One region of the Acinetobacter sp. 24-47-66 genome, then DNA from elsewhere that is predicted to be linked to it. Evidence: predicted binding sites of a transcription regulator. Region 1 holds the regulator's gene; the other holds the start of a gene.
What was found. The regulator PhoB, encoded in region 1, activates phosphate uptake and scavenging genes when phosphate is short. The targets are predictions, from matches to a motif close to TGTCATNAANCTGTCATAA.

Region 1 (16,486 bases):
TTCTTATATATGCCTTTCATGCATAGCGAATCAAAAATCATTCACACTCAAGCGCTTCGTTTGTTTGAGGCATTAGGCAACCCTGTAAATTTAGACTTTGAGAAAAAGCATCAAGTCATCATTGAACGTTTCGGCCGCTATCCTCATCGTAATGAAATTTTAAATCGTCTCTCTACGCCTGAGGAAATAGAATTCTTAAAACAGCCAAACAGTAGCTTCTAAATTGATATTGACACAACAGACTTCAGGAGAGCGAAATGAAAAACTTATGCATGATTTTGGGATTATCTGGCATGCTCCTGCTGTCTGGTTGTGTCACGACGCCAAGTAAACCGCGTACATTTGATCAGCTTGGGCAATTCGCAACTATTCCCTTGAACCAATCAACGTATCGTATTAGTTTTCAAGGCTCATCTAACATGAGCTATGGTACAGCTGAAGAAATAACCTTACTTAAAGCTGCACAAACAACAGTCAAACAGAGCTTTCATTTTTTTAAAGTCCAAGATGATCCAAGCAATCGCACACAACAACCACCTCGTCAAGCTGTGGTTTATTCCAATCCTTACCCGTATGGTTATGGATATCGTAGACATCCTATGTTCTTTGATCCTTTTTATGATGTGCCACAGGTGGTCAGTTTAGAGCCAGTTCAAGTAGCCTATACCATCACCTGTTTTAAAGATCAAAAAACAGCACCTCAAGATGCTTTTGATGCACGTTTAATTTTACAGGCCTTAGGGTCTAAATATGGTTTAAGTGCTACAGGCGACATACTGCCTGTACAAACACAGCCTTCTCAATCACAATAAAATAATATTAATACAACAACTTACATAGGAGTTATGCATGAGTGTATCACCAACAATGACTACCCCTAGTCTGGATCGAAGCAAACGGTTTGCCATGATCGCACTGGTTGTCGCTGTATTGGCTTGGATATCGCTCATGGTGGCTGCCAAAATTTTTCCAGAATATGTTTGGCTTATTCATATTTTAATGTTGTCTGCTGAAGCAGGTGTGGTTGGTGGTTTAGCAGATTGGTATGCCATTACGGTTTTGTTTCGGAACCCATTCGGCCGTATCCCTATTCCTAAGTTTTTAAAAGATCACACCGAAATTATTCCACGTAACAAAGCGCGTATTGCAGAATCCATGGGACGTTTTGTTCAAGAAAACTTCCTATCGCCACAGATTGTGGCAAAAAGCTTGAGTCAAACAGATGTGAGTTTGGCAGTAGGACAATGGCTAGCCAATCCAGATAACAATCGTCAAGTGACTCAAGTGATTCAACAGACAGTGCCTAAAGTTTTTGAGTTTGTTGGACAAGAACAAGTCGGTAGGTTTATTCAAACTAACAGTGTGCAATGGGTAAAGAACACTCAAATCAATACCCTGGCCAGTGAAATGATTCGTGCCGTATTAGAAAATGACTTCCACCAAGATGTTTTACAACGTGGTCTCGATGTTGCGCACGGTTGGGTGACTTCACATCCTGAACAAACTCGGGAGCTAACCCGCACCCTATTTAAAGAACTCGGAGTGTGGCGTTTAGCCAAAGGCGCAAGTTGGATCGGTATCGATGTTCAACAAAGAACGATTGACTCTTTAATAGAGCGTGTCGAGTCAATGTTGGCAGATCCAGAGCATCCATGGCGTCAAAAAATTGAGAGTATTGCACAGCATTTAATGACTGAACTCGCAAATCCTGAAAGTCAGGCGAGTCTTAAATTAAATGAAACTAAAAATGCATTGTTAGATAGTCCTCAAGTTTTAAATTTTATTACTGGTGCCGTCGTCATTCTGTGCAATGCCATTCGTGAAGATTTGGAGAAAGCAGATTCAGGTATAGCTGAAAATTTACGTGTTGCGATTCAACAAGTCGGTCAAAACATCATTTCCAATCCTGCATTACGCCAATTATTAAATGAAAAAATGAGTTCAATGGCAGTCAATCTCAGTGATCAATACAGCGAAAAAGTCATTTTATTTATCAGTGAACGCATTCACGAATGGGACTCACGAGAAATGATCGATAAAATTGAAAATGAAGTCGGTGGTGACTTACATATGATTCGCGTCAACGGTGTTGTCGTTGGTGCATTTATCGGTTTAGTGTTAGGGATCATCCGAGCAGCAGTTGAATTTTTGATTTAACTTAGAAATGAAATTTAAATTTGGTCGCTGACTAAAATTGAATTCATTGTGAATTGACGTCATCAAAAAGCCCATTTCTGCATGAATGGGCTGTATTTATTATTCTTAATCCATTTAAAGAACTAAGCTATCACTAGAGTCATTCCTATCTACTTCATCTTATATAAACCATAATAATATTATAAGGTTACATAATTTTTTTACGATTTAAATGTGAAATAATATCTTGATAAGAGTCTACTTTACAAAAATAAGCTGGGGAGTTCTTTCTCACGTCTTCTGAGGGTTGAAATAAAAAACCATAATCAACTAAATGCAACATCGAAAAATCATTGAATGCATCACCGATCGCAATACTATTGGTCATTGAAACGTTTTCTTTTTGGAACTTTACAATAATTTCATGTTTCCCTTTATCTCGTGTATACAGAACATTTTCTATAAATCCATCTGGTCCAATTTCTAAGTGATGACAATATGTATTTTTAACAGGAAGATTTAATTTTTCAAAAAAGGGAAATAAAAACTCATAAAAGCAATCTGAAATAATGTTAACTTCAAAATTTTCAGCCTTTTGCAAATATTCTAAAAACTCCTTAGCATCTGGAATGACATCCAGTTCTTTAATGTCATCGATTAATTGTTTTAAAGGAATTTTATTTTCTTTCAGTAAATTAATTCTAAATTCCATCAGAGACTTATAGTCTGCGACTTCTCGAGTTGTAATCGCCAACTCTGGGATATTGTATACATTTGAAAAGTGTTTCCATATTTCAGGGACAAGAACACCTTCCATATCGATAAAAGCCATCTTTTTCATATTGCTACCCTATTATTGAAATTTAGCAAACAGAAGTGCTATCCCTAGCAGACATAATACAGTTCCAATCACTCTGTTAATCTGTACTTGCTTAGCTAACATTTTCTGTCTTAAAACAATCGATGAAAAAAGCAAAGCCACCAATCCAAACCATAAAAAATGAGCAAAAGACATAAATAGCCCATAACCGACCAGAATCGCTTTCGGCGTACTCACACTGATGATCTGAGTGTATGTACTAATCACAAATAAAGTCGTTTTAGGATTAAGTGCATTGGTGAAAAAGCCATATTTCACTGCTTGAAAAGGATTAATTGCAGCAGTTGATGACGTCTCGACAACCGGACTTTGTACAAAAGTTTTATAACCGATATAGATGAGATAGATGGCTCCAATATACTTCACAATATTTAGAATTTGAGGTGTATACGCCATGACAAATGCGACAGCAATGAGCGTATAAGTCACATGAATCAACACACCTATAGAAATTCCCAGTGAAGTGAGAACACCTATCCTTCTACCATATAAGTAACTGTTTTTTGTCACGATAGCGAAATCAGCACCAGGACTCACAACAGCGAGTATGGTGATGAGAATAACTGCTATAAACTCACCCATTCATTATGCCTTTTTAAACGTGATCACTAATACATCTCTTAATCCAATATCACCCAACGTAAAATCATTGACTTTGATTTCCGTTACGCTGTGATAGACCTGATGATCATCCACAAGTGCGATATCTAAAAAATTTTCAAGCATAAATTCTGCTTTCAAATTCTTATTTAAGTCATAAATTCGGGTCATTCCACCCTGAACATTTTGACGGTTGATCATGGCCATTAAAACGAAATCCACCCCATCTCGATGTATCCCCTCAGGGGTTGGCTTACCACTATCGTTAAATTTTGCTTCAATGCGAAATTGATGCGCTTCGATAAACCAATTTTCAGTTTCAATTTCTGAAAAGGTGAGATATGCGAATTGTAGTAAATTTCTAAAAATTGGATTTTCAATTGTATTTTTATCAATCTCTGAAAAATATCTCGCAATTCCACCATTCAAAGTGTTGTATTCAATCGTCTGAAAATGAGGAATATAAGAATTTTTCAGTAAAATTTTATGCTTATCATTAATAGTAAAAGTTGCATGTTTTCTTGTTCGATATTTACCTTTATCCGACATAAATTGATCTAAATCTAGAGCGTTCCAACTGTCTATAAAATCACTGACATCTTGCTCATTAACATCGTGAAAATTATTATTTTTCTGTATTTCTTGGAATGTATTTAAATCAATAAACGCATAACCCTTTTTGATTATCTCTTTTGAATATGTGTATTCATGGAGATGCTGCTTGTTAAATGGACTGAATTTTAATATATTTTCCATTGTATTAGCTTTATTTTGCTTTTGGTAATCTTCATTTTGAACAAAAGTTAAAAAAATAAAATCAATAAAATCGACTAAAAATATATGAGTTTTTGGAATGATAGAAAAAATATCTTTGAATTCACTGAAGTTTTTTTATTTTGTCGCTAAATACAGCAGTGTCACGATTGCAGCAAAGAAATTATTTGTTACGCAAAGTGCCGTCAGTAAGCAAATTTACAATCTCGAAGAAATATTAAATATCACATTATTTGAACGACGAAATAAAACCTTGATACTCACCAAAGAAGGAGAAACTCTTTTTCATTGCGCTCAGAATATTTTCAATCAATTGGATGATTGTTTAATTGGACTAACTCAAAATAAAACTGAAAACAAACAATTGGTACTGTCCTGTGAACCAACCATTTCGATGAAGTGGTTAATTCCACGACTTGTTGAATTTAAAAAACTTGGACATGATTTTGAAGTGGTTTTGCTCACAGGTGGTGGTGTAGTCGACTTTGAAAAAGATAATATCGATATCGCAATACGAAGAAATGATTTTGAATGGGGATCGCATCTGTTTAGTGAGAAAATTGGCGATGAATATATTGTGGCAGTCCAAGCATCTCACCACCCTAAAACCAAAGAATTGTTAATTTCTAAATCACGCCCTTATTTTTCAAAAAAATTACACCAATTGGATGAACTCAAAGATATTCTGAAGAAACATTCCAAAATAGAATTAGAGCATTTTTACTTATGCTTAGAAGGCTGCTTGGCTGGCTTAGGAAAGACGATCATTTCTATCTACATGATTGAAAAAGAATTAGAGCTCAAGTCTGTAAAAAAAATAACACCAATTCTTCAGGATGGTTCTGCCTATTATCTACTGTCCCATACTAGATTTATTGAAGATCCTCGGAAGATTATTTTTTTAAATTGGTTAAAAAATGAAATGAAGCAAAGTCAGATCAATCATTTTTAACATGAGATCACATAGATCATCTAAGGTTTTAAACTTAATTGAAGATCATTAGAATCTTATGAAAATTAAAACGAATATGTCGCAGATATTTGTATTTAGTGCAGGCATTTCAACTGCTAAACTACGAAGAAACGGGCTAAATATTACTATCCAGCATGATTAAAATTGAATCTAAATTACCAGACTTAGGTGTCACTATTTTTAGCGTGATGTCAGCACTCGCCCAAAAGTTGAACGCGTTAAATCTTTCTCAAGGTTTTCCTGATTTTCCACCTCCTCCTGAATTAATTGCAGCTTTAGCTCAAGCCACACAACAAGGCTATAACCAATATCCACCTGGTGACGGTCTGCTGAGTTTAAGACAAAAAATTGCAGCCCAATTCTGCCAACGAGACCAAGTCCATTTAGACCCGATCAGCGAAATTACCATTACACCTGGTGCAACGACTGCAATTTTGTGTGCGATTCAAGCTGTTGTAAATGCTGGAGATGAAGTAATTATTTTCGATCCTGCTTATGACAGTTATGCACCTGCAGTGAAACTCGCTGGGGCGCAAGCGATCCATATCAACTTGGTACATCCAGACTTCCATGTTGACTGGAATGTGGTGAAAGATCGAATAAATGAACGAACGCGATTAATCATTGTAAATACACCACATAATCCCTCAGGTGCAATTTGGTCCAAGCAAGATTGGCAACAACTGATCGAGTTGATTCAGGATAAAAACATTTGTGTACTTTCTGACGAGGTCTATGAACATTTAGTGTTTGATGGTCAACAACATTATTCTGCGCTTAGTTTTCCTGAACTTCGAGATCGTAGTTTTGTGATTGGTTCATTCGGAAAAACGTTTCATGTTACTGGTTGGAAAACTGGATATTGCGTTGCACCTCAGGCACTGATGAAAGTATTTCGTCAAATTTATCAATTTGCCAATTTCTGTGGTGTCCATCCGATTCAAGTCGCGCTTAATCAATTCATCGAACAACATCCTGAACATATTTTAGATCTCCCCAATTTTTATCAAGCTAAACGTGACTTATTCATCCATGGAATTCAACATTCAAAATTTCAATATCTGCCGTCACCAGGAACTTATTTTCAAAACTTAGATTTCAGTACACTAAGACCTGAGCTCACAGATATAGAAATGTGCCAATATCTTGCAGAACAACACAAACTGGTAGCGATTCCTATATCAGTGTTTTATCAACAGCCACCTCAAGATCTGAAGCTCGTTCGGGTCTGTTTTGCAAAACGAGAGGAAACCTTGCATCTTGCAGGAGAAATTTTAACGAAGGTTCAATCACAATAACGAAAAGAGACGAGACGGATTACTTTATTACTAAAGCAATTTGAATGATAAGGTGTTAAGGTCAATCCGTTGATATAGAAAACAATAATGGATAAGACTTATATATGGCGAGAACCTTACGGCCGATTGATGAACCTGGTTTCTGGAAAGTTTTTTTAGTTTTTTTAGTTCCGCTGATTGCAACCAATATCCTGCAAAATTTATCAGGCACAATTAATACGATCTTCGTCGGGCAAATGATGGGCGTCCAAGCAATTGCTGCTGTTTCCGTCTTCTTCCCTATTTTGTTCTGTCTCTTGGCTTTCGTAATTGGGCTTTCGGCTGGCTCGACGGTATTGGTTGGTCAAGCGTGGGGAGCACAAAATTTAGAAAAAGTAAGAGCGGTTGTCGGCTCTACTATTTTTATGACATTGATCGGCGGGACGATTATTGCCATTTTAGGTGTTCTATCTGCACGCCACATTCTTGAGGCCTTGGGCACAGACCCAAGTGTCATGCATTTATCTTTGCCTTATGTTCAATGGATGTTAGCAGGTAGCCCACTCCTTTTTATTTATATTATTTATACCTCTATCTTACGTGGTGTCGGTGATAGCATTACACCTCTCATCGCTTTGGGAATGACCAGTTTAATTGGGCTCTTTATTACCCCTGTTCTCATCGCTGGATATTTTGGATTTCCTCAATTGGGTATCATTGCACCTGCCATCGCCACGATTGTGGGTTATCTGGCCGTGCTTATTTTTCTGTACGTTTATTTAAATAAAAAAAATCATCCATTACGTCCAGATTTAGCAATGTGTAAACATGTACGCCACAATCCTGAACTAAGCAAAATTATTCTCAGGCTTGGCGTTCCTACTGGCATTCAAATGGTCACGACTTCTGTGGCAGGTTTAGTCATTGTCGGCTTGGTCAATCGCTATGGTTCAGAAGCAACAGCTGCTTATGGCGCAGTCAATCAGGTTTTGAACTATATCCAATTCCCTGCTCTGTCTATCGCAATTGCCGCTTCTATTTTTGGGGCTCAAGCGATTGGTGCAGGTAAAGCGGATTCTTTATCACGTGTAACTAAAACAGCACTGGGCATGAATTTTGTCTTTACAGGCGGGCTCGTAATCTTGGCTTATTTGTTCTCAAAATATCTCATGGCATTATTTATTACAGATGAAAAAGTCGTGATACTCGGGCAACAATTATTGTTTATTGTGCTGTGGTCAATTTTATTTTTTGGCGCGAGTGCTATTTTCGCCTCAATTATGCGTGCAAGTGGCACTGTGACTATGCCAATGATCATCAATATTGTAGCCATACTCTGTATAGAACTCCCAGCAGCTTATCTATTTAGCGCATGGTGGGGGCTGGCGGGAATCTGGTACGCTTATGCTTTGGCCTTCGTTTGCTTATGTGTGATGCAAGGTTTGTATTATCAATTTGTTTGGAAAAAGAAAACTGTTCAAGTACTGATTTAAATTAGAAATCAAGAAAATAAAAAACCCGCATGACGCGGGTTTTTTTAACGATTATTTAGAATCGAAACGTTTACTCATTTTAGTCGCAAATGCAGTCACTTTTTGATAGCCCGTTGGCATCACACGTTGCATTAAATCAATCACTTTCGCATCGTTACCAATCAGTAAACGACGGCGATCTTTTTGCACTGCTTCTAGAATTTGACGCGCTGCTTCTTCAGGTGGACAACGTAATAATTTATCAAATGTCTGTGCAGATTTCTGTGGATTCATGCCCAAAGATTTTAAACTGTCATTCATTTTTGCAGCTTTCGCAATATTGGTACGAATGCCACCTGGATGTACGCAAAGCGCGCTCACACCCACATTTTCAATATCTAGCTCTTGACGAAGAGATTCAGTGAAACCACGTACAGCAAATTTAGTTGCATTATAAGCAGACTGAGTTGGTTGCGCAGTTAAACCGAATAAACTTGAAATGTTGATAATGTGTCCATCACCTGTTTTCTTAATATATGGTAAGAATTCTTTGGTGCCGTATACGACACCCCAGAAGTTAATATTAACAATCCATTCCAACTCTTCGTATGTTGCACCTTCAACGGTCGAACCCAATGCCACCCCAGCATTGTTGAAAATCATGTTCACTGAACCATGATTCTGTACAGTTTCAGCCGCCCATGCTTTAACTTCGTCACGATTCGCAACATCTACTTTTTTGGTTGTGACTCGTACATTTGCATTCTTCGTCAGTTCAACTGTTTCTGCTAAGCCCTTTTCATTTACGTCACTTAAAGACAAATGACAACCTTGCTTAGCCAGTAACACCGCAAGTTGTTGACCAATACCAGAACCTGCACCTGTGATTGCAGCCACTTTGTTTTTAAAATTTTTCATTGTGAATCCTTTTTTTGATTTTTATGCACCACAGCGTTGATCTGGGTCATTCATGTTCACTATAATTTTGACAATTATTATTGTCAATGTAACTATCGACCATTTTTATTGTTACTATAGGCCAATTTAGTATCTTTAGCTGATCAGTACTCTATACTGACCGCAGCATAACACTTTTATAAAAAGACTCGAATTGCTATGAACCCAGAGAACCTCACTCCATCAGAACACGAGCAAGCGATTGAAAAGCCTCCCGCAAAAGAGCGTCAATTTAAAGGGATGTCCTTAACTGAACGCAAACAAGCACGCCGTGAGAAACTTATTGAAGCGGGTATTGAAGCATATGGAACTCATGGTTTTTTCTCAGTAACCGTTAAAGATATTTGCACACAAGCGAAATTAACTGAACGTTACTTTTATGAATCTTTTAAGAAAAGTGAAAACTTATTCCAAACGATCTTTTTAGAACTGATTGAGAAGCTTCAACAAACATTAATGCAAGCTATTATGAAAGCCTCTCCTGAGCCTCTAAACATGATTGATGCAGGTCTAAATGCGTTCTTTAGTTTTTTAGAAGATGATCCGCGTACCGCTCGGATTATTTATATTGATGCAATGCTCGTCCAAGAACTTCATAATCATGCAACCATTCAAGAAACAATGGGCCGTTTCGACCGAATGATTCATGCCTTTGTCACATTAATGATGCCACATACCCATCTCACTGAAAAAGAGATCTCCTTGATTGCAACTGGTCTAAATGGCTATGTCACTCAAGTTGCTGTTCGCTGGGTAGTAGGTGGTTTTAAACTTCCACGTGCTGAGGTCGTTCAGGCATGTAAAACCGTTTTTCTCGCCCTATTGAATGATCTAATGAAAAAGTAGCATCAAATTAAGATGAAGAAATTGTGACAAATCGTAAGTAAATTTAAGATATTGATTTAATTTCAAATTAATAAATATCAATGAGCCAAAATATCAGCCTAATTGTCACAAAACATTGCTATATTTAACTTCGATTTCCATCTTGCAATGATACTGTCATAATTAATCTTTGTAATAAGCCTGTCATAAATATAAAACGGTTCACCGTTCATCATAGGATATTGCGTTGTGAAAGATGACTACATTTTAATTGTCGACGACGAGCTCCCAATTCGGGAAATGATCCATACTTCTTTAGATATGGCAGGCTTTCAATGCTTGGAAGCAGAAGATGCGAAACAAGCACATCAAATGATTGTTGATCAACGTCCAGCGCTTATCCTACTCGACTGGATGTTACCGGGTGGCGTGAGTGGCGTAGATTTGTGTCGTCGCCTTAAGCGTGATGAAACACTTTCCGAAATTCCAGTCATTATGTTGACTGCGCGTGGCGAAGAAGACCATAAAGTTCAAGGTCTTGATGCTGGAGCAGATGACTATATGACGAAACCATTTTCAACACGTGAGTTGGTATCCCGTATTAAAGCGGTGTTAAGACGTGCAAATGCGTTAAATGGCGAAAAAACCATTGATGCAAATGGCTTAATTCTTGACCCAGTAAGCCAACGTGTCAGCTATAATCAAAATATTCTTGATATGGGGCCAACAGAATATCGTCTATTGGCATTCTTTATGACTCATCCAGAACGTGCCTATACCCGTGCTCAATTACTTGATCAGGTATGGGGTGGAAATGTGTATATTGAAGACAGAACCATCGACGTCCATATCCGTCGCTTACGTAAGGTGCTCGAACCTTATGGTGCAGACCGTTATGTTCAAACTGTGCGTGGTACTGGCTATCGTTTTTCAACACGAGCTGATGTTGCTTTAGGTTAATTTAGATTTTATGTACGAACCCTACCCCGTCCCAGAATTGGCACGTGAACATCAAAAGTTTCTATATAGCAGTTTATGGACTTTTGCCAAGCAAGACTTACGTTTACTGGTATTTCTACTGATTATTGCGGGCTGTATCGGGTTAGGGATTGGCTATCTTTGGATATGCTTAGGCATTGCCTGTCTCATATTTTTTGGTATCCAATTACGCTCATTATATTTAGTCAATGATTGGATTTCGAATCGTCCTTACGATGTACCACCAAATTTAAATGGAATCTGGGGGGCATTACTGTTCAATGTATATCGGGCTCAACGCCAAGAACGTATTGTTCAGTCTGAAATGGTTGGACTGATCGATCGAACTCAATCTTCTCTCGTGGCTTTATCAGAAGCGATTATTCTTACGGATGATTCCCATCAAATCGAATGGTGGAATCCTGCTGCGGAAAAGTTATTTGGCATTCAAGCTGTTGATCGTGGCCGCAACCTGCTCACGATTATTCGCCAGCCAGATTTTATTGAATATTTTCATAATACCCATCAAGCACCAGATGGTGTAAAAATTAAATTGGTGAACCATGATAATAAGTACGCGCAAATCAAACTGACTCGCTTTGGCAATGAAAGTCGCCTCTTAGTTGCGCACGACATTACGCGTATGAAAAATCTCGAGCAAATGCGTTCAGATTTTGTTGACAATATTTCACATGAATTAAGAACACCACTCACAGTGTTAAGTGGGTATATCGAAACATTCACAGATCAAGAAGATATCAATCCGCGTTGGAAACGTGCCTTTGAACAAATGCAATCGCAAACTAAACGCATGAATGCATTGGTCAATGATCTTTTGCTTTTGTCTCGTTTAGAAAATGAAAAACAAATTGCGAAAAATCAAATTATCGAAATGCCAAGTTTAATGAACCATCTGTTTGATGATGCGCAAGCTTACAATATTGATTATGGTCATACACTTAACCTTGATATAGACAGCCACTGTGACTTAATTGGTTCAGATATGGAATTGGCGAGTGCATTTAGCAACTTAATTACCAATGCCATAAAGTACACCCCGAAAGGTGGCACCATCACCATCGGCTGGCATGATGATGGAGAACGTGGCTATTTTTCTGTTCAGGATACTGGTATTGGAATTGATCCAAAACACTTACCGCGTTTAACTGAGCGTTTTTATCGTGTGGATAGTGCACGCAGTCGTCAAACAGGTGGTACTGGTTTAGGCCTTGCCATCGTTAAGCACGTACTTATGCAACATGGCGCACATATTGAAATCGAGTCGAAAGAAAACGAAGGCTCTACATTTATTGCCGTGTTTCCCAAAGAACGCTTGTATAAAATGCACGAATAAAAAAAAGCGCCTTAGGCGCTTTTCTTATTCAAAAGATATACTCAAATAAGATGACCCAACGCTTCACCCATTACTACAGTTGAGTTCGCCTTAAATGCTTGGTCCCATTGCATTTTATCTTTCTCAAACAAAACTACAGCCGTTGAACCCAAATAAAAACGTCCGAGCTCATCACCTTTTTCAAGTTTCATCGCATGATGGTTCAGCTCTAAGCGACCTGTTGGTTTTACTTTACCTGTCGCAACAGTTTCAATTCCAGCAACAATCATTGCGCCAACTAAAACAACAGCCATACGACCAATATCAGTATCGAATAAACATACCATTCGTTCATTACGTGCAAACAAACCCGGAATATTTTCAGCTGTAGTTTGGTTGACTGAAAATAATTCACCTGGAATATATAAAGTTTCAGTCAATGTACCAGAATAAGGCATATGCACACGATGATAATCACGCGGTGATAAGTACACTGTTGCAAATTCACCATTTTTGAATGGTGCTGCCAATTGAGGATCACCAATTAACTTTTCAACTGAAAAGCTTTGACCTTTTGCCTGAAAAATATCGCCCTCATTGATTTTACCTAATTGTGAAATTGCACCGTCTGCAGGTGACACGACACTTTTAGGATTAGGATCAATTGAACGAACGCCTGTTTTCAAAGAGCGAGTGAAAAACTCATTAAAGGATTTAAATTTCAAGGCATTTTGTTGCTCAGCAATTGACATATCAATGCCATATTTTGCTTTAAATGCTTGAATGACAACATTCTTTAATACTGGGTTTTCACTAGCTGCGACTTTACCCACCAAACGGCTGAGTTTTTGTTGCGGGACGATTTGCTGCGCTTGAATAAATAGTTTCTTTTTTAAATTTGTCAGACTCACTCAGGTGACTCTCCAGTAATGATTGGACTGTCGAGGCGGTTGCCCCACTCGCTCCACGCACCATCATAAGCTTGGATATCCCAACCCAGTAATCGACCAATAATGTAAGCTAAACCTGAACGGTGATGAGACTGACAATATACGACGACTGGCTGATCAAATTGAAAGCCCAATTGTTCTAAACGTTGTTGCGTGCGTTCTAAGGGGTGCAATTTTAAATGATTTTGACGATTAAGTGCAGTACTCCACTCAAAATGTCTAGCCGTTGGAATATGTCCACCACGACGTGCCGCGAGACGTTGCCCGGTATACTCCTCAGCCGTTCGGCAGTCCCATACTTGGCAAGTTTTATTTTCAATTTTTTTTATTAAAGTTGAATAATCAATACGGTGTTGATCAACATTGGATGTCTTAACTTGAAAAAGACATGTGACTGGCTGAACCTCTTCAACTTCTGAAGAAGTAGGATAGTTGGCGCCTAACCATGCATGAATACCACCATTTAATAAACTGGTGTTATAAAAACCCATACAGTGTAGATTCCAGATCAATCGACCAGCCCATGCCCCACCTTCATCATCATAGACCACGACATGATGCTCAGGTGATATGTTTAATATCTGGACTAGCTGCTGAAGCCCTTCATCATCAGGCAATAAACCCGTAGTTTGTTCCTCTTGGCGCACTAAAAATTTTGGCTTCAGATGTATAGCATGCGGAATATGTAATTGCTCATAGACCGAACTTCGGGTCAAATCAACAATACGTAACTTTTCACTTCCTAAATGAGGAACAAGTTGTTCTGCTTCAATGAGCAGACCGAAATCAAAAGCGTTAGTGGTCATATTTATTGAATAGTTCTATTGGCCTTGTTCAAATCTTAGCACAAGACTTTTTCAAAATTATTCTGATTTTTTGCATGGTATTAGCAAAAAATCAGAAAAGGGAAATTATGATTAAGGAGACTCAACATCAAATACCTGACGCAAATATGCGAGGAAGGTATCATTATCAGTCATCGTTTTTCCTGGACTATCAGAGAGTTTAGCTACCGATTGACCATTGCATTCGACTAACTTTAAAACAATATTCAAAGCAGTTTGTCCCATATCATTGGTGAGGTTAGTACCAATCCCGAAACTGACTTGGAAACGATCTTTAAAATATTGATGCAAATCCCATGCCTTCTCTAAGTTTAGACCATCACTGAAAGTGAGCATTTTAGTTTTGCTGTCAATTTTTAATTTTTTATAATGTGCGTAGGCTTTATCGCCCCACTCATATGGATCACCACTGTCATGTCGTAGACCATCAAACAATTTGGCAAAATACAAATCAAAGTCTCTTAGGAATGCATCCATACCAACAACATCTGTCAGTGCAATGCCTAAATCTCCGCGATATTCCTGCACCCAAGTTTCAAGTGCAGCTTTTTGGAAATCACGTAAGCGAACATCAAGTGCTTGGAAAGCTTGTAAAAATTCATGCGCCATCGTACCAATGGGTGTAATACCCAACTGCTTTGCCAATAAAACATTACTTGTGCCACGAAAAATATGTGGTGCAGCCTTATTAAACTCTTCCACCACATGTTTCTGCCAGTCAAAACTATAGCGACGGCGTGTTCCAAAATCGGAAACAAGGAATGGTGGATCATTGGGTTGTTGACTACTTTCATAGTGTTTCAACAATTCAATTTTAGCTTTAAGACGGCGCTCTCCTTCTGCCAATACCTGCTCATCGCGAATACGACGAAAATAGAGTTCATTGACGATTGCAAGCACAAAAATTTCAAACATCATTGCTTGAACCATAGGTCCTTCGATACGAATATCTAAACGACCTTGATCATCGATACTGGCTTTAATAAAGCGGCGCTTAAGTTGGAATAATTCTAAATAGTCTACAAAATCACTTTTAATAAAGCGTAAACTTCTTAAATATTGTAATTCATCTTCTTTAAATTTGAGCTGACACAGTAAATCTAACTGTTCGTTCAGTTCCTCTAATATATCCACGAGTGGATAGGCTGTATCTTCAAGGTTACGACAACGAAATTGATAGACACTATCCGTTTGAGGAAATTGATGTAATACCACTTGTAGCATCGTGAATTTATACAAGTCAGTATCAAGTAAGGATTGAATAATGGCAGACATATTATTTTTCAGTTTTTAGCAACTTATTGCATTAAAGCACATTTTGTTGCGATTCATAGCTCGTTTTAGTAATTGTCGAAGATTATTCGACTAATTACTAAAACTTAAACTGATTATTCTTTTGCATTGTCTTGACTATATGACTCAGTCAAAGCTTTCAATGCTTTATCTTGCCCAATAACTTTTGCGAATTCTTCTGTGGTCTTGTGTCCTGTCTGTTTTGCTTGAGCATCACAATCGACCTGGCGTAATTGTTTGGCAATTGACCATTCAAGCTTAAAGATAGCACCCATCAAAGCTGTATTACCCTTATTATCACGAGCACAGCGGTCTGCGCCGTTTTCCAATAGAGTCGTTACAATATCTTGATGACCATAGTAGGTCGCCATCATTAATGGTGTAAAACCAGCATGGTTTTTAATATTGACTGGAAAACCATGTTTCAAAAATTCATGAATAACTTCTTTGTTTCCTGTTTTCGCTGCTGCAAAAAATAAGTCAATCACTTCTTTCTGATCTGATTGTTGTGAGCTACTGACAGACGTCGTTTGAGCGTGAAGCATTACTGAACTTAAACTCAGTAAAGCGATTAATAAACTATATACAATATTTTTCATTCTTCCCTCACCTGAGTTTAAATTCGATAACGAATGCCTGTAAAACTCCCCTAGGGTTGCAGGAAAGGAATTGAGTTTTACAGGACTTTTTTGAGGTGACACCTTAGACCCTAATCACCAATCCAAGGACTAATCTTGATTAGTCTTTTAAAGCTGCCGCTTTCGCTTTAACAGTCGCTAAGTTACCGTTTACAGCTTTAGTCATACGTGTGCCGTAATCCGCATCTGCTTTATAGAAATAAGACAACATGATGTGTTTAGTTTCTGAATCTTTTACGTTACCAAGATCAGCTGCTAAGTTCATAATGAGGTCAGATTTCTCTTTAGCAGAGTATGAACGGTATAAATCACCCGCTTGCTTAAAGTTTTGCTCCTTCACACCACGTTGCTGAACCGTACCAGAAAGTGGAGTTTCAACAGCACGAGCTTTCGCTGTAGATGGTTTTGGCTCCATACGGCTTGGTTCATAGTTCACGTTAGATGAAGTTGCACCAACATTCATATAACCATCTTGGTTATTGTTGTTCACATTTACCAATGGGCGGTTTACTGGAATTTGCTGGTGATTTGCACCCAAACGGTACATTTGTGTAT
Region 2 (16,486 bases), on a different contig from region 1:
TGATGGCATGGTGGTATATGAGCTACGTGGTGTCTTACAATTTACAGAGACTGAAATGTTCTTGCGTGAGTTACAGAATGAGCCTGTAGGTAAAAATAAAGTAGTGCTTGATCTTACACATCTGACTTTAATCCATGATGTCGGTGCTCGAATGTTATTTGAAGGTGTGAAACGTCTACAGGATGATGGTCACAGAGTGGTGGTCTTAGATGCGGAATCATTGTTATCGGAACAACAAAGTAAAGGACACAAACGCGTCATTGTCCAACAGCACTTGCATGATTATTTAAAGTAATCAGCAAAGATGATGCGCTTTAAGATGCGTGTATAATATTGAAAATTGTATACCGTTTTTTGGGAATGTTATGAAGTCTGAAGTCCAGCAAGGCAAAATTAAAATTTATCATGCCGATAAAGGTTTTGGTTTTATTGGTGGTGCAGGTGAGGATATTTTTTTCCACATTTCTGACTTTCCTGCAGATGAAGGTGAGCCAAAACGCAATGACCGAGTCAAATTTCAGGTAGTTGAAAATCAAGGTAAGTTAAAAGCAGTCAAAATTCAACGTGTAGCTGACCAGTCAGCGAAAGCGAAGAAGTCTCGTGTGGCATCACATAATCAGTCGATTACCAGCGCATTATTGTCAAGTTTTAAAAAATAAAATGTAGAAAAGCCCTGAATCATCAGGGCTTTTTTTATATAACTGATCAATCATTTATATCATGTTTAAAATGTTATTTTAGATGATCGGCAATATCGGTAAAAATCACACCTAAACCATATGCACCAGCATCAGGATAGCCTAAGCTACGATCACCGACAGTACCTGCACGACCCATACGTGCAACAATCTCTTTGGTCGATTCTGCGCCTTGAACAGCAGCTTGAGCACCTAAGATAAAGTTTTCCTTAAAGCTTTTGTCGGTGTTGTTTGACCAAGAGTCAGCACATGGCACTAAAGCATCGATCAACGTTTTATCTCCCACTACCGCGCCACGTCCAAATGAACGTTCGCCTGTGGTTTGAATACCTTTTACTGCGGCTTGCAGCATATCGGCAAAATCTGCCACGCTTAACGTGGTTTTACCTTGAATGGCTTTACTTGCGGCACGGAATGCTGAACCCCAGATGGGACCCGAAGCACCGCCACAATGTTCCATAATGATCATGGAGCTATTGAGCAAGAATTCATCCATCTGCTGTGCTTGGATCAAGCTTTGCCATTCTTTCTTGAGTTGTTTAAAGCCTTTAGCCACACTCATGCCGAAGTCACCATCGCCTGCGTGTGCGTCTAACTCACAAAATGGCACTTCATTTTTAATAATACAGGCAGCCATGACATCGACCACATAGCGCATGTTTTCAATGCTGAATTGCTCATTTTGAATTTCAGCATGTTCTGCTGCAGTTTCAACTTCGCTATTGCCTTGATGTTGGGTAGCCGTATCTTTTATCGCAAACTCAATGGCTAAAGCAGGTGAACCATCAAGTTTAAAGGCAGGGGTGTTGGCTTCGGTATCTAAGTATGTTTTGAGTTCATCATCCAATTCAAGTAATGAAATGGATGCGCCATTCATGTCGATACTGGTCATGTAGTTGCCGACAAAGGTACGGTAAATTTTGATGCCCTTATGTGCAAGGTGTGCGCATACATCATGGTTAAACAGATACAGTTCTTGCATTGGGGTAGAACCAAAGCCATTGATCAATACTGCAACTTCTTTCATGTCTGGACGATCTAAAAACAGGTCATCGACCATACGTTGTGCCAGTTCTTTTGCTGGCAAGATTTTTTCACGACGGATGCCCGGTTCACCATGAATACCCACGCCGTATTCCATTTCATCATCGGCAAGGGTGAAGGTTGGTGTGCCTTTAGCAGGAACAGTACATGAGCTATAGGCAAAACCTAAACTGATGACATTGTCAGCCGCTTTTTGAGCGACTGTTTTAACTTCACCTAATTCTAAGCCTTTAGATGCTGCTGCGCCTGCAATCTTATGAACAAAGATTGTGCCTGCGACACCACGACGACCGACTGTATATAAACTATCTTTAACCGCAATGTCATCTGCAACTTTCACAAAGTCGACTTGAATTCCGTCTTCAGCGGCTAAGGCTGCACCATTCTGGAAATTCATCATATCGCCAGAATAGTTTTTGATGATCATTAACACGCCCTTGTCGGTTGCGACATGTTGTAATGCTTTATAGACCTGAATTTGCGATGGAGATGCAAATACGTCCCCGCATACGGCTGCGTCTAACATACCTTTACCGACAAAGCCCGCATGGGCAGGTTCGTGGCCGCTACCACCACCACTGATCAGTGCAACATTATTATGTTTTTCTTTTCTTGAAATAATTTTGTGAGACTCAGTAAATGCGAGTTCTGGGTGTGCAAGGACAAAGCCTTTGCACATTTCGACAACCAGTTGTTCTGGGTTGTTGATGAGTTTTTTCATTTAATAAAGCCTGTGTATTTATCGGGGAGAATTTGAAAGTATCTATTATTATAGAAATGGGATCATGTGGACGACAATATTTTTAGAGAATTATCTACCCCATCGGCTAAACCTTTATCGTTTAAATTGGCTAATCCTAATGAACCTTACGAAACTTTATAACTTACAGCAAACACAAAAGTCATTAGTAGCAATGCAGAGACTATTTCAACAACGACAGCAAGGTACAGCACAATATACCGAACAGATCGGGAGCAAAGTGCAGAAAATGGAGTAAATCATGACTTCCAACGAACGAGTATTACCTACAACATCTTTCAGAGACGCAAAAAGAAATCTCTCAAGAAGTGCTACGGTCACAGCAGAACTTGCTCGAAACTTCCGAGATATTGAAGCGAATATCGTCAAGATGATGGAACGGAAGAAGGAAATAGAGAAGCCCCAACCTAAGCAAGATTGGGGTATGGATTTTGGGGTGTAAATTACTAATTTAAATTAACTTTTTTAGTTTTTGTATTGTAGATAAAAGTAGTCGTGAACTTATTGGAATCAATACCTATTCCTATATCATCATTACTTTTAATAAAAAAACTAGAGATATCTGAAAAGTTCACCTTTTTATTGTTCTCAATTAAATTTTGTAATGCCATATCTGAACAGTAATCAGGGAGAGATTTCTGTGTTGTAAGACATGGAGCAATAAAGCTATTTATATTTTTCAATATATTGTATTTAGATATTTTTTTATCTTTAAGATACTGAGAAAGATTTAATTCTTTGTTACTGGATAGACTCAGCGCATAGTATTTATTAAAGTATCTTTCTGTTGAATTACTGATGTTATAGTTAATTGAAAAGCTGAACCGTACCGGGTTTGTCGGAGACTCAACATTCTGAGAAACTACTCCGATGAAAAAATTAAACTATACCCCTGAAATCAAGGAAAGAGCGGTTCAACTTGTTATTGAATCCGAAAAAGATTAACCATCAAATTGGGCTGCAATCACTGCTATTGCTCCCAAGATAGGTTGTACCCCTGAAACACTGCGTGTTTGGCATCAAAAATATTTGGATCAACAAAATCCAGTTAAAGTACAGCATCTTTCAGATCAAGAACGCATAAAACAACTGGAACGTGAAAATAAAGAACTGCAACGCGCTAACGAAATTCTACGTAAAGCAGCTGCTTTTTTCGCCCAGGCGGAGCTCGACCGCCCACACAAATAATGGTGGATTTCATCCATAACAATAAAGACCTATATGGTGTTGAGGCAATCTGTAAAATTTTACCGATTTCACCATCGACCTATTACCGACAGTTGGATCTGACCGAGAACCCAGAAAAGCGCTCAAAACGCGATTTACATGACGTGCATCATGCTGAACAAGTGAAACGAATTTGGAAAGAAAGTTCGGGTCGATATGGTGTACGTAAAGTCTGGCAACAATTAAAACGTGAAGGCTATATTGTTGCACGCTGTACGGTTGCTCGATTGATGCAAAATCTAGGCATACAAGGTGTTTGGCGCGGTAAGAATAAACAAACTACTCGTAGCCGAGATGATCAAAAGCGTGCACCTGACTTGGTGAAACGCAATTTTACTGCTGATCATCCTGACCAACTGTGGGTCGCTGACTTCACGTATGTTCGAACCAATTCAGGCTGGGTGTATACCGCCTTTATTATTGATGTGTTCTCACGAGCCATTGTTGGATGGAAAGTATCTACACGAATGAATACAGATATGGTGCTCGATGCATTGGAGCAAGCATTACATGATCGAGGCATGCCAAAGCACGTGATTCATCATTCCGATAGAGGTGTGCAATATCTTTCCATTCGCTATACCAATCGTTTAGAAGCAGCAAATTTACGAGCATCAGTTGGTACGACTGGTGATTCATACGATAATGCTTTGGCTGAAACGGTGAATGGCTTATACAAAACAGAAGTGATTGAATATCTAAAAGCAGATTGGCAAGGTTTAGTAGATGTACAACTTGCGACATTAAACTGGGTGGATTGGTTCAATAAAAAGCGTGTACATAGTGCTCTAGGTTATGTATCGCCATTTGAGTTTGAAGCAATGTACTATGATAAGGTTAATCCGTTAGGTCAGGTGGCCTAACTTAAATAAAAATCTCTCCGATAAACCCGGTACGGTTCAAGCTCAATATATCTTTATTTTGATATAATTTTTCAAAACTAACTTCAGTAGGATAGTTATCATCTTCGTTATCAAAATTAGTTGTAATAAATTTTACAATAGAACTATTAACTTCTTTAAATTGGTTTCCTGCTATTAGTGGGTATGAACCACTTAATTGAAGATTATATTTTGGTTTAATGTCTTTGCTAATCAAATAATTATTTGTTTTAGCATACCCTATAGTTATAACGGAACAACTAATAAATATTGGGATTAATGTTTTAAATTTCATTCTTCTTTCCAAGAAGTGAGTAATTCTATTCTAGTAAGCTACTTATACTCTTTATTACATTTCCTTTTTCATCTACGTCAAAAGTGATCATTTCAGACTTAAGCTTAATTAACTTTTTCTGTTTAAAATTTATAGAATATGTAGTCTTAACCTGATTTCCGTTTAGTGTAGATCCAGCAATTTCATTAACGAATAATTTCTTATTTTTAACTGATAGATTTAAGTGTGGAGAGATATTAGGAAAATATTTAAAAGAATAACAAGCATTCTTCCTGCTATCAGATAATTTAATTGTTAAATAATCTTCATTTGGAATACTAAAGCTTTCAAATTTTTCAAAGTTATCAGAAACTACGAGTTTATCTATAATTTGACATTCATTTGAGTTAGATAATCTTTGTAAAGATATTGCTGTATCTGCGTGACTGACGCAAGAAGCAAGTATAGAGATAGTTGAAATTATAATGTTTTTTTTCATTTGAACTTCCTTATAACTCACAAGATATATATTTTTTTAAGCTTGGGTTTTTTTGATAGTTAGACCACATTTTAGGACCAATTTTACTTTTACTTAAAGCACTGGTTGAAAAGCTATAATTACCAATAGTTTTACCGCTCTGTTTAGATTTCTCACAGAGTTCTTTTATCTGTATTTTTTCTATTAAATTTAGCAGGTTACGCTTTCTATCACAGTAATGGTTAAAACCGCCATTAACGAGCATAGTAACATAATGAACGTCATCTTTATCTGCATACGTATTTCCATTCCCCCAAGCAGAACCTTTTAGCCAATACCAAACTGCAGAATTAACTACGTGTTCTGGCTCAGAAGCAACTAAATGAATGTTATTTAAATTAAAGGTTACTCCAACTGTTTTACCATACTTTATGTAATTGGCTTTATGAGTTAGTTGTATAAGTCCACGACCATGATATTCATGTCCACCTTCATAGTTATTCCAATGTGATGGAACAGAGCCATTTTTATTTTTATATTCTTCTGTTGTTCTAAAAAAATCTCCTTCACATGAGATTTGAGCTAAGAAATGAGCCTTTCTCAAACAGGTATTAATTTCAAATTTTTTCATGGCTTCATTCAATAAGTCTAAGAATTTTTGAATGTCTAAATTTTTAATTTTGGGATATGTAGATCTATAAAAAAGTCCTTTACTAAAAATATCTGATGGTAAAATTAATTTAAAAAGCTCCATACTTATATCTTTATTACAGAAACATTCTATTTTCTCTTTCTGTTCTTGAACTAAGTTATTATTTAAGTTTTGTTAAGAGTTAATTAGCTGAAAAATTGTGTTAGAAGAACGTAAATTAGCTCCACCGCTTTCCCCAACAACATGAGACTGTTGAGGTAAAATTCTCGCTCCACAACTTAAAATATCATCTACATAAGCGACAGGCTTACCATCAAAAATTATATGATTATGGCTTGGTTGTACGGTTGACCAAACTTTACATTTAGGGCAGAAATGACCATCATCAGCACGAACAAAAAGATTTCCTTCTTGAGAACTTCTCATCTGCGTTGATGGAATCCGACCACCATGGTCAGTTGGTGCATTATGAATCGCAAAACCTTTCATTTATTTTCCTTTATTTTTATTCAATCAGTTTAATTTCTCTTGGTTAAAATCACCTTGTTCAGCAAACTTCCACATTCGACTTGGTGGAGAAAACAAAGCAAGTTGATCATTTATGCCAAACTTGATTTGATCTATTGGAACAACCGAAATAGCTTTAATTGCTTGCTTCGCTAAGGTTGCTAGTTCTTTATCCGATTTATTGTTGATGACTTCAATAGAACGTAGAAACTCATCTGATGTAATTTCATTCCAATATTCTCTTAAAGCCTTAAAAATATAATCACCAAATTGAATCGTTATATGTTGGTTGGGTTCAGAAGTATCAACATTACTAAAACTTGTAGGAATTAAACTCATACGAGGACAACTGACATCAGAAGTGACCAAAGTATTTTCTTGAGAGGCGATATACGCATTAAATACGTTTATTGTGACTGTCCCACCTAAAGCAGACATCATTTGGGGGAGATCAATTGCGGAGAGATTCCAACGCTCCCACTTATTCTGATGAGGTTTCAAATTCTTATTTTCGATTTGACGGATAATTTCAGCATCTAAAGCAGATGGGAAAGCGACTGGACCAGCGTTAAAGTTAGGATCTCCTGCCCAAAAGGTCTCAATTACGGTACGTCCAAGTTCATCTTGATCATAACGAGCGAGAACTGTCATTTTATAATCAGAAATATAGTGAATAGGATGACCTTCACCACCACAATGCAACATACGACCTGTCTCTTTTATTAATTTTATTGAAATATTTTAAATATCATGAAATTTTACAGAGAAAATATAATTAAAAAAATTAGCTTAACGAATTATTACAATATAACTTTTCATAAGTAATTTATATAAATTAATTTGTAAATTAAGAATAACTAATTAGACCTAATTTAACCTGAATTGCGAATAAAAATTTTTCGTTAAAATAATAAGATGAATATAATTTCATTATAAATTTTTAGAGTAATCAGATCACAGTATATTCTTTATATGATTCAAATAATGAATAATCTTATTATTTGAGCAGAACTCGGGTTAATTTAAGGAATAAAAAGTCCTTCAAGAGAAGGACTTTTTTAACATGTTTAGATCACCGAGTCATCCAAATTCGGTGCTAACCAACGTTTCGCCTCATCCAAGGTCCAACCTTTACGCTTCGCATAATCTTCCAACTGATCGCCAGAGATTTTGCCCACGTTAAAGTATTCGGTTTCAGGGTTTGCATAGTAGAAACCGCTGACTGATGAAGGTGGCCACATTGCAAAGCTAGAAGTTAGATAAGTACCGATCTTATCAGTCGTACCTAACCAATCAAACAAAGGCGCTTTTTCAGAATGTTCAGGACAAGCAGGGTAGCCCGGTGCAGGACGAATACCCACATACTTCTCTTTGATCAACTCTTCATTCGTTAACTGTTCATCCGCTTGGTAGCCCCAGAACTCTTTACGAATACGTTGGTGCAAGTGTTCTGCAAATGCTTCTGCAAAACGGTCACCCAAGGCTTGAACCATAATCGCGTTATAGTCATCACCTTTAGTTTTGTATTCCTGTGAAAGTTCTTCCGCACCAAAGATCGATACAGTGAAACCACCCAAATAATCTTGCGCCACGTCTTTCGGTGCAACAAAGTCAGCTAGTGAGAAATTCGCTTTGCCTGTCACTTTGTCAGACTGCTGACGAATATGCTCAAAGGTATGCGTCACATTGCCATTTTCATCCGTTACCGCAACAGTATCCGCTGCAACACGATTGGCAGGGTAAAGACTAAAAGTAGCGCGCGCATCGAAACGTTTATTTTCGATGATGTCTTTGAGCATCGCTTGTGCTTGTTCAAACAAATCACGTGCAGCTTCGCCAACGACTTCATCTTCAAGGATTTTCGGGTATTTACCCGCCAAGCTCCAAGAAATAAAGAACGGTGTCCAGTCGAAGTATTCAACTAAAGTTTCGAGTGGATAGTTGGTGAATGTTTGCGAACCAATGAAGTTTGGTTTTACAGGTGCATGCTTTTCAAAGTCAATCTTGAAACCATTTTCAACCGATTCAGCATAAGAAAGTTTTGCTGCTTTCGGTTGTTTGTTGGCAAGACGCGTACGGATTTTTTCATAATCCGCAGCATAGTCAGCTGCCAATTGAGGCTTCATTTCAGGTGAAAGCAATTGGGTTGCAACACCGACTGCACGAGATGCATCGGCAGTGTAGTACACACCATCATTGTGATATTGCGGTGCAATCTTCACAGCGGTATGTGCTTTAGACGTGGTCGCACCACCAATCATGAGTGGAATGTTAAAGCCTTTACGTTGCATTTCTTTGGCAACAAAAACCATTTCATCCAATGACGGTGTAATCAACCCTGATAAACCGATGATGTCAACTTTTTCATCAATCGCTGTTTGTAAGATTTTCTCACACGGTACCATCACGCCAAGGTCAACGATGTCATAACCGTTACAGCCAAGTACCACACCCACGATGTTTTTACCGATGTCGTGTACGTCGCCTTTAACAGTAGCAAGCAAGATTTTACCTTTGGCTTCGCCTTGGGTTTTTTCTGCTTCAATAAATGGGTTCAACCAAGCCACGGCTTGTTTCATCACACGTGCAGATTTCACCACTTGTGGTAAGAACATTTTGCCGGCACCGAACAGGTCACCCACCACGTTCATCCCTGCCATGAGTGGACCTTCGATCACATCAAGTGGACGAGCTGATTTTAAACGTGCTTCTTCAGTATCTTCATCGATATAAGTCGTAATACCTTTAACTAACGCGTATTCAAGACGTTTTTCTACAGGTTCATTGCGCCATTCAAGGTTTTCTTCAGCCTTTTGCGCACCCGCTTGACCACGATATTTTTCCGCAACAGCTAGCAATTTTTCAGTCGCTTCTTGACCGCTTACGCCTTGGTTACGGTTCAGTACCACATCTTCAACAGCTTTTTTTAGCTCAGCATCGATATCATCATAAATTGCAAGCTGACCTGCGTTGACGATCCCCATGGTTAAGCCTTGTTGAATGCCGTGATACAAGAACACCGCATGGATCGCTTCACGAACAGGCTCATTACCACGGAATGAGAACGATACGTTTGAGATCCCGCCTGACACCATCGCATTTGGAAGGTTTTGTTTAATCCAACCGGTTGCTTCAATGAAGTCCACACCATAATTGTTGTGTTCTTCAATACCTGTTGCGACCGCAAACACGTTCGGGTCAAAAATAATATCTTCAGATGGGAAGCCCACTTCGTTGACTAAGACATCATAAGAACGCTTACAGATTTCTTTTTTACGTTCAGCAGTATCCGCCTGACCATTTTCATCAAACGCCATGACAATGACTGCCGCACCGTACTGACGGCAGAGGCGAGCACGTTCGACAAACTCGTCATAACCTTCTTTTAAGGAGATTGAGTTGACAACTGCTTTACCTTGGACGCATTTCAAACCTGCTTCAATGATCTCCCATTTAGAAGAGTCAAGCATGATTGGCACACGTGAAATATCAGGCTCAGACGCGATCAGATTCAGGAAATGCACCATCGCTTCTTGCGAATCCAGCATCCCTTCATCCATGTTGATGTCGATGATTTGCGCACCGGCTTCAACTTGTTGACGTGCCACATCTAAAGCTTCGGTGAAGTTACCTTCTTTAATTAAACGAAGGAATTTTTTAGAACCTGTCACGTTGGTACGTTCACCGACGTTGACGAATAATGAATCTTTGGTGATGTTGAATGGCTCTAAACCACTTAAACGACATGCAGGTTCAATTTCAGGGATTTGACGCGGTGCAATACCTTCAACCGCTTGCGCAATCGCACGAATATGATCCGGCGTCGTACCACAACAACCACCCGTAATGTTAATTAAGCCACTTTCAGCAAATTCTTTAATAAATGCTGCAGTTTCTTCAGGAGTTTCATCATAACCACCGAAGGCATTTGGTAAGCCTGCGTTAGGATGCGCTGAAACAAAAGTATCCGCAACGTCAGACACGGTTTTGACGTGTGGACGCATCGCATCTGCACCAAGTGCACAGTTAAAGCCAATCGATAAAGGCTCTGCATGGCGCATTGAGTTCCAGAATGCTTCTGCGGTTTGACCTGTGAGTGTACGGCCAGATGCATCGGTAATGGTGCCCGAAATCATAATTGGCAGTTCGTAACCAATTTCTTTAAACACTTCTTTCACTGCAAAGATCGCAGCTTTGGCATTTAGGGTATCGAAGACCGTTTCAATCAAGATGATGTCTGCACCACCTTCAATCAATGCCTTAGTCGCTTCAATGTAGTTAACTTTTAACTCATCAAAGGTGATGTTACGGAATGCCGGATCATTTACATTTGGTGAAATTGAAGTGGTACGTGACGTTGGTCCTAATACGCCTGCGACAAAACGTGGCTTTTCAGGTGTTGAGTATTTTTTACATGCTTCTTTGGCAATTCGAGCTGCTTCACGGTTAATCTCAGGAACCAAATCTTCCATATGGTAGTCAGACATTGAAACACGCGTTCCATTGAACGAGTTGGTTTCAATAATATCTGCACCAGCTTCAAGATAAGCTTCATGAATGCCTTGAATAATCTGTGGCTGAGTTAGAACCAATAAGTCGTTATTACCCTTAAGGTCGTAGGCCCAATCCTCAAAACGTTCACCACGGTAATCAGCTTCTTCCAATTTGTGGCGTTGGATCATGGTACCCATTGCACCATCAATAATCAGGATACGTTTGGCAAGAAGCGCTTTTAAGGTGGCGAGGGTAGACATCAAATGACTCTCACAAAAATCTGCACAAATAATGGTGCAATATTTTAGCAGAGTTACGTCCACTTTTCTGATAAATAAAAATTTATGAACCTATTCCCAAAAAATTAAGGATGAATTTCATCCATCGACTACGATGATCAACCTATCAAAACTGAAACTGTCTATATTTCATCATGTTGTCATAATCTAATGTAATAATAATTGCCGTTGTAACAAATGTGACAGTGATGTCATCTTTATTTCATCTATTTAATTACCGATTGAAATAAAGATTAAAGACGAGGGTTTTGTATTAACTATCTGATTATTATTGTTAAATTTTGAATATTATTAGTTTTTAAAGTTTAATTTTCTTAAATAAGTGTCATTTGGATGACTTATATGACAGCTCTTTGTCATATAATTGTAATAATTAAATTGAACAATAGAGGGGATATTTATCCTCTTTCTCTGCTTGCATGAATTCTAATCAAACTCCAGTTTCAGATTCAGCACAATCGTCAACGCCTATGCAGTCGACGAATGTTCACGTGCCAACGCCGAAATTCTTTATGCCAGTGTTCCTTACACTGATTGTTTCAACCTTGATTTACATTGGTTTTCAGTTGGCTGCTGATTTATCTCATGTGCCTGCTTTAAATCTTTATGCTGTGATCATGTTGGCCACGGCATTGTTTATCGCATTGGGTTTCGAGTTCGTTAACGGTTTCCATGACACGGCCAATGCTGTGGCAACAGTTATTTATACCAATGCTTTATCTGCACCTGTCGCTGTAATGTGGGCAGGCTTCTGTAACTTCCTTGGCGTAATGGTCGCAAGTGGTGCAGTTGCCTACGGTATTATCGCGCTATTGCCTGTTGAATTGATTATGAACGTCGGTTCAGGTGCTGGTTTTGCCATGGTCTTTGCCATGTTGATTGCCGCAATCGTATGGAACTTAGGAACTTGGTTCCTCGGTATCCCTGCTTCTAGCTCTCATACACTGATCGGTTCGATTTTAGGTGTGGGCATCATGAACTACATCTTAAACGCAGGTAATGGTGCGTCAGGTGTAGACATGGAACAGGTGATGAAAGTGGGTAAAGCACTTTTATTCTCACCATTAATCGGTTTTGCATTTGCGGCTGTATTGTTCTTATTGGTTAAAAAAATCTTTAAGAAACAAGTGGAATTATTCCAACCACCAGAAGGGAATAAACCGCCGCCGCCACTTATTCGTGCCATTTTGATTTTCACGTGTACCGGTGTAAGTTTTGCACACGGCTCAAATGATGGTCAAAAAGGTATGGGGCTGATTATGTTGATTCTGATCGGGATCGTGCCATTGGCATACTCTTTAAACAAGAGTCTAGATCAACAACATATCCAAACGTTTGGTCAGTTATCTGCTCAAACTGCTGATTTGATTTATCCAAATCACCAAGATATTCCAGATGAAAAAGCGCGTCAAATTATCACGTCATATATCCAAACCAAAGAAATCACACCTGAAGTTGTGCCAGCTTTGGCAAGCTTGACGGATCATTTAGGTGAAAAAGTAGGAAGCTACACATCCATTAAAGATGTTCCTGAAGATCAAGTGGCTGAATTCCGTAATGATATGTACCTCAGCACGACTGCATTCAAGCGTTTAGATAAAGCAGAAGCTTTACCTGCCATGACTGAAGCGCAAGAAAAAACAGTGGACAACTACCGTGATAACTTAGATTCATTCCTTCAATACATTCCAACATGGGTGAAAGTTGCGACTGCATTGGCATTAGGTCTAGGGACGATGGTAGGCTGGAAACGTATTGTTGTTACCGTTGGTGAGCGTATTGGTAAACAACACATGACTTATGGTCAGGGGATGTCTGCAGAGTTAGTTGCAATGTCAACGATTGCTGCTGCTGATGGCTTTGGTATGCCAGTGTCAACAACACACGTTTTAAACTCTGCTGTAGCAGGTACGATGGTTGCGAATAAGTCGGGCTTAAACTTCCAAATGGTTCGCACAATTTTATCAGCGTGGATTTTCACACTGCCAGCAACAATCTGTTTGTCAGGTGGTTTATTCTGGTTGTTCCTTCAGTTCACCTGATTGAAATCAATACTTAAAGACTAAAAAAGCGCTGAACAATCAGCGCTTTTTTTATGATCAATTGTTTATGTCGCTTATTTTTGGAATTTAGACAAAAGTTTTTTGAAGGGGAGTTTTTCTTCAGCAAAACCATATAATGCGGCAAATGGTAGGGCGGTGCGTGCGAGATATGCTACACGCCATAATCCACCATGATTAGCACCATGCATGATTAAGTCTAATGGATGATTGAGGGCGATGTCAGGATTGGCAACCGACTGTGGGTTTCTCAAATCATGAATCCACAACGCAGCCATAATCGCATTGGTCGTCGCGGGTTCAAATGCTTCAACATCAAACAAATTGGCACCATTGAAAGCAGCTTTTAATAATGGGTTTTTGGTTACCGAATGTGTAGTGGTCGATGGAGCAATATTAATACTGACACGTTGACCTTGTGACCGTGCTAACGTAGCGCGCCATTGTTGAATCCTTTTCGCCAACGCATAATTTGGACCTTGTTCAACCACAAGACAGTCGCATATCCCATACTGTTTATCATGACATTGGAATAAGCGTTCTTCGTTTTGTTTGAAAAAATAATCACGAGAGACAGTCGAAATACTCTTGGACAGAATATTTTCAAGTTTAGAGCGTGATTTAAACTTATCTAATCCACCTTGAATAACTTCCTGTGGTACAGCGTAGACGTCAGTGGGCGTACACATATACATCAAACTGGTATTGGATTTTTGTTGGCTGACATGTTGCATAATGGCGTCCATCGCCATAGAAACACGAACGTGCTTTTCGCCATCTAAATACGCAATCGCGGCAAGATCTAAGTCTTGATCAAACTGGGTGAGCCAATGTGCAATCTCAGGGGTATCTGTTAATAAGTTAACGCCTAAACGCTCTGCAGCTTCACGTATAGATGCAGATGAATCTATTGATTCGACACTTGGAGCGTATAAGGTCGCATTGCCTTGCAGAACAGTATTCAAAATCTTTGTCCATACTCGCTCATGATTTAAATCAAGCGCCACGATATTGGCTTTCCATTTCGCCAGCCAAGGTAAAGGCCCTGCTTCAGAAGCTGCACCAAACAGCACCATTGTTCGATCCGAAAGGTCAAACCACTCTGGATGCTGCACACATGCTTGTAGTGCCTGAGCATGTGATGCTTCTATAATACCTCGGTCTAACCAAAGTTGAATTTGGTCGAGTAGGGCTTGACCTTCTAAATTTTTACCCTGATAAGGTACAAACCATTGCGGCTCAGCAGTAGAGTTTCCTTGAAGTGTGTAGGTATTTAAATCTTTTGATTTAAGTTTCATCACTTCATTCAATGCTTGTGTATGTTGATCACGTTGAAAACTAAACTCTTCATAAGCTTGTTGAAGTCCATCTTGAGCGATGCGCAGCGCAGCTTCAGGTGATGAGAGCCCACATTCTACCAACCGTTTAAAATGAATCGGATAGGATTTTCGCCAATTCTTTTCATTGATAACTGCATCAGCGTATTCTGGCTGAATCTGTTGTAATGCCGCACTGATGATGCGTTGGCCTGATTTTGAACTGCTGGGTTTAGAGGACGTGTTAGAGGAAAATTGTAAACCATCAGGTTGATTAGACATGCAAAAAATCTCAAAAAAAAATGAATAAATTCGCGGATGCCTACATTATCCTGACAAAATTAATGATTTAGGTGGCATTAATTACCAGATATTGATTGAATTATTACGAGATATTTCTAAAAAAAGGAAGCCGAAGACTTCCTTTATAAACAAAATCAATTATTTAGTATTTTTTATACCATTGATCAATTCTTCTAACATAAATGCAGTGTTATCTAAGCCAGCGCCCGTTAAATACCAGGCATCGGCATCAACAAAGATGACACGATTCTCTTTGACTGCTTGACTATTCTTGAGTAATGGATGTGATTGAATATGTTGTTTCGCAGCATAGTTTTGCGTGTTTACAGCACCACGGTCTAACACAATGATGAAATCAGGATTTTGTTTTATTGCTTGTACTAGACGCTCTAAATTGCGTTGCGCGGCAGCAAGAGCTTCTGGTGAGTTTGGAGCAGGTCGAGCACTTGAGGCTTGAGGTGCTGCAGTCGGCACCACTGACTTTAAGCCAGAAATATCATAGGTAAATCCAAATCTTTCATTCTTTGCATGCGGTATAAAATTATCACCCATGGCAAAAAGCATCAGGCCGGATTTGCCTTTAGTGAGTTGTTTAAGTTGTGCTTGAAGGGCATAGACATGATCTAATTTAGATTGTGCGAGTTGTTCCTTATTAAACATTTTTGCTAAAAAAAGTGTGCGATTTTTCAGGTCTTGATTGAAGTTTTGAGTATCAGGCCAGAGGTTGATTGCAGGTGCAATTTTTTTGACCTCATCTAATTTCGCGGCAGAACGCCCGCCGACAATGATGAGATCTGGCTTTTGTTCTCTTAATAAGGTTTGGTTGGGTTCAAATAAAGATCCAGCTTTTAAATATTGTTTGTCATTAAATTTTTTCAAAGCACCAGCAAAAGTAGTTTCAGGTACGATCGACGCCTGAATACCTAAAGCATTCAGTGTATCCAACGCGGATAATTCGTACACAGCCAGCTTCTGTGGTGTATTTTGCAGCTGAATAGTTTGATCTTGATAAGTGAATTGAACAGGTTGAGCATATGAAACAACGGCACTGAATGAAAGAATGAGTGCCAATGGAAGTTTAATGTAAGTCATATCAATACCTCGAGGTTTGATAAAAGCTTACCATGAATATATAAATGATAATCATTATCATTGTTGAATTTGTGTTTTTATCTTCTTACTAGTATCTACTTTGAATTGAAGGGTATTTATGCGGAGTGTTTTAATCCTCCGCAAGGATTAAGAATTAAAAAGGTAGTTGAAGCAACTTGCTGAAGAAATGTGGAATAATTTGAGGTTCAATCAATATTGTAACCACGACACCGTAGGCTGCACCCCATAAATGTGCGCTGTGGTTGATGTTACTGTTTCCACGTTTACCTGACCAAATACTATAAGCAACATAAAGCACGGCAAAAATAATGGCTGGAACTGGAATAAAGAAGACAAATATCAGTTTCCATGGCTGAAATAAAATATAAGCAAACAAGACT

Region 2: AC1M84_RS03245 (inorganic phosphate transporter) is a predicted target of PhoB. The motif match lies at 11,442-11,460, and genes of this name have one in related genera.

The regions. Positions count from the first base shown of each region.
Region 1 is NZ_JBWYIL010000003.1:163,566-180,051, forward strand. Features, by position in the region: gene AC1M84_RS04675 (DUF924 family protein) at 1-222, shown strand, start outside; gene AC1M84_RS04680 (CC0125/CC1285 family lipoprotein) at 258-812, shown strand; gene AC1M84_RS04685 (DUF445 domain-containing protein) at 850-2,157, shown strand; gene thrH (bifunctional phosphoserine phosphatase/homoserine phosphotransferase ThrH) at 2,345-2,977, opposite strand; gene AC1M84_RS04695 (LysE family translocator) at 2,990-3,598, opposite strand; gene AC1M84_RS04700 (2OG-Fe dioxygenase family protein) at 3,602-4,372, opposite strand; gene AC1M84_RS04705 (LysR family transcriptional regulator) at 4,470-5,342, shown strand; gene AC1M84_RS04710 (methionine aminotransferase) at 5,498-6,661, shown strand; gene AC1M84_RS04715 (MATE family efflux transporter) at 6,766-8,133, shown strand; gene AC1M84_RS04720 (SDR family NAD(P)-dependent oxidoreductase) at 8,185-9,030, opposite strand; gene AC1M84_RS04725 (TetR/AcrR family transcriptional regulator) at 9,229-9,915, shown strand; gene phoB (phosphate regulon transcriptional regulator PhoB) at 10,144-10,854, shown strand; gene phoR (phosphate regulon sensor histidine kinase PhoR) at 10,865-12,226, shown strand; gene asd (archaetidylserine decarboxylase) at 12,268-13,116, opposite strand; gene AC1M84_RS04745 (sulfurtransferase) at 13,113-13,961, opposite strand; gene pncB (nicotinate phosphoribosyltransferase) at 14,073-15,275, opposite strand; gene AC1M84_RS04755 (ankyrin repeat domain-containing protein) at 15,389-15,838, opposite strand; gene AC1M84_RS04760 (catalase) at 16,032-16,486, opposite strand, start outside.
Region 2 is NZ_JBWYIL010000002.1:196,370-212,855, reverse strand. Features, by position in the region: gene AC1M84_RS03305 (glutaminase) at 1-295, shown strand, start outside; gene AC1M84_RS03300 (cold shock domain-containing protein) at 366-659, shown strand; gene dhaK (dihydroxyacetone kinase subunit DhaK) at 733-2,463, opposite strand; gene AC1M84_RS03290 (hypothetical protein) at 2,603-2,740, shown strand; gene AC1M84_RS03285 (hypothetical protein) at 2,744-2,944, shown strand; partial or broken gene AC1M84_RS03280 (IS3 family transposase) at 3,373-4,592, shown strand; AL1L pseudoknot at 3,648-3,764, shown strand; gene AC1M84_RS03275 (hypothetical protein) at 4,594-4,905, opposite strand; gene AC1M84_RS03270 (hypothetical protein) at 4,931-5,383, opposite strand; gene AC1M84_RS03265 (glycoside hydrolase family 19 protein) at 5,394-6,116, opposite strand; partial or broken gene AC1M84_RS03260 (PAAR domain-containing protein) at 6,216-6,503, opposite strand; gene AC1M84_RS03255 (hypothetical protein) at 6,528-7,226, opposite strand; gene metH (methionine synthase) at 7,589-11,275, opposite strand; gene AC1M84_RS03245 (inorganic phosphate transporter) at 11,734-13,356, shown strand; gene AC1M84_RS03240 (hypothetical protein) at 13,431-14,972, opposite strand; gene AC1M84_RS03235 (ABC transporter substrate-binding protein) at 15,132-16,085, opposite strand; gene AC1M84_RS03230 (rhomboid family intramembrane serine protease) at 16,240-16,486, opposite strand, start outside.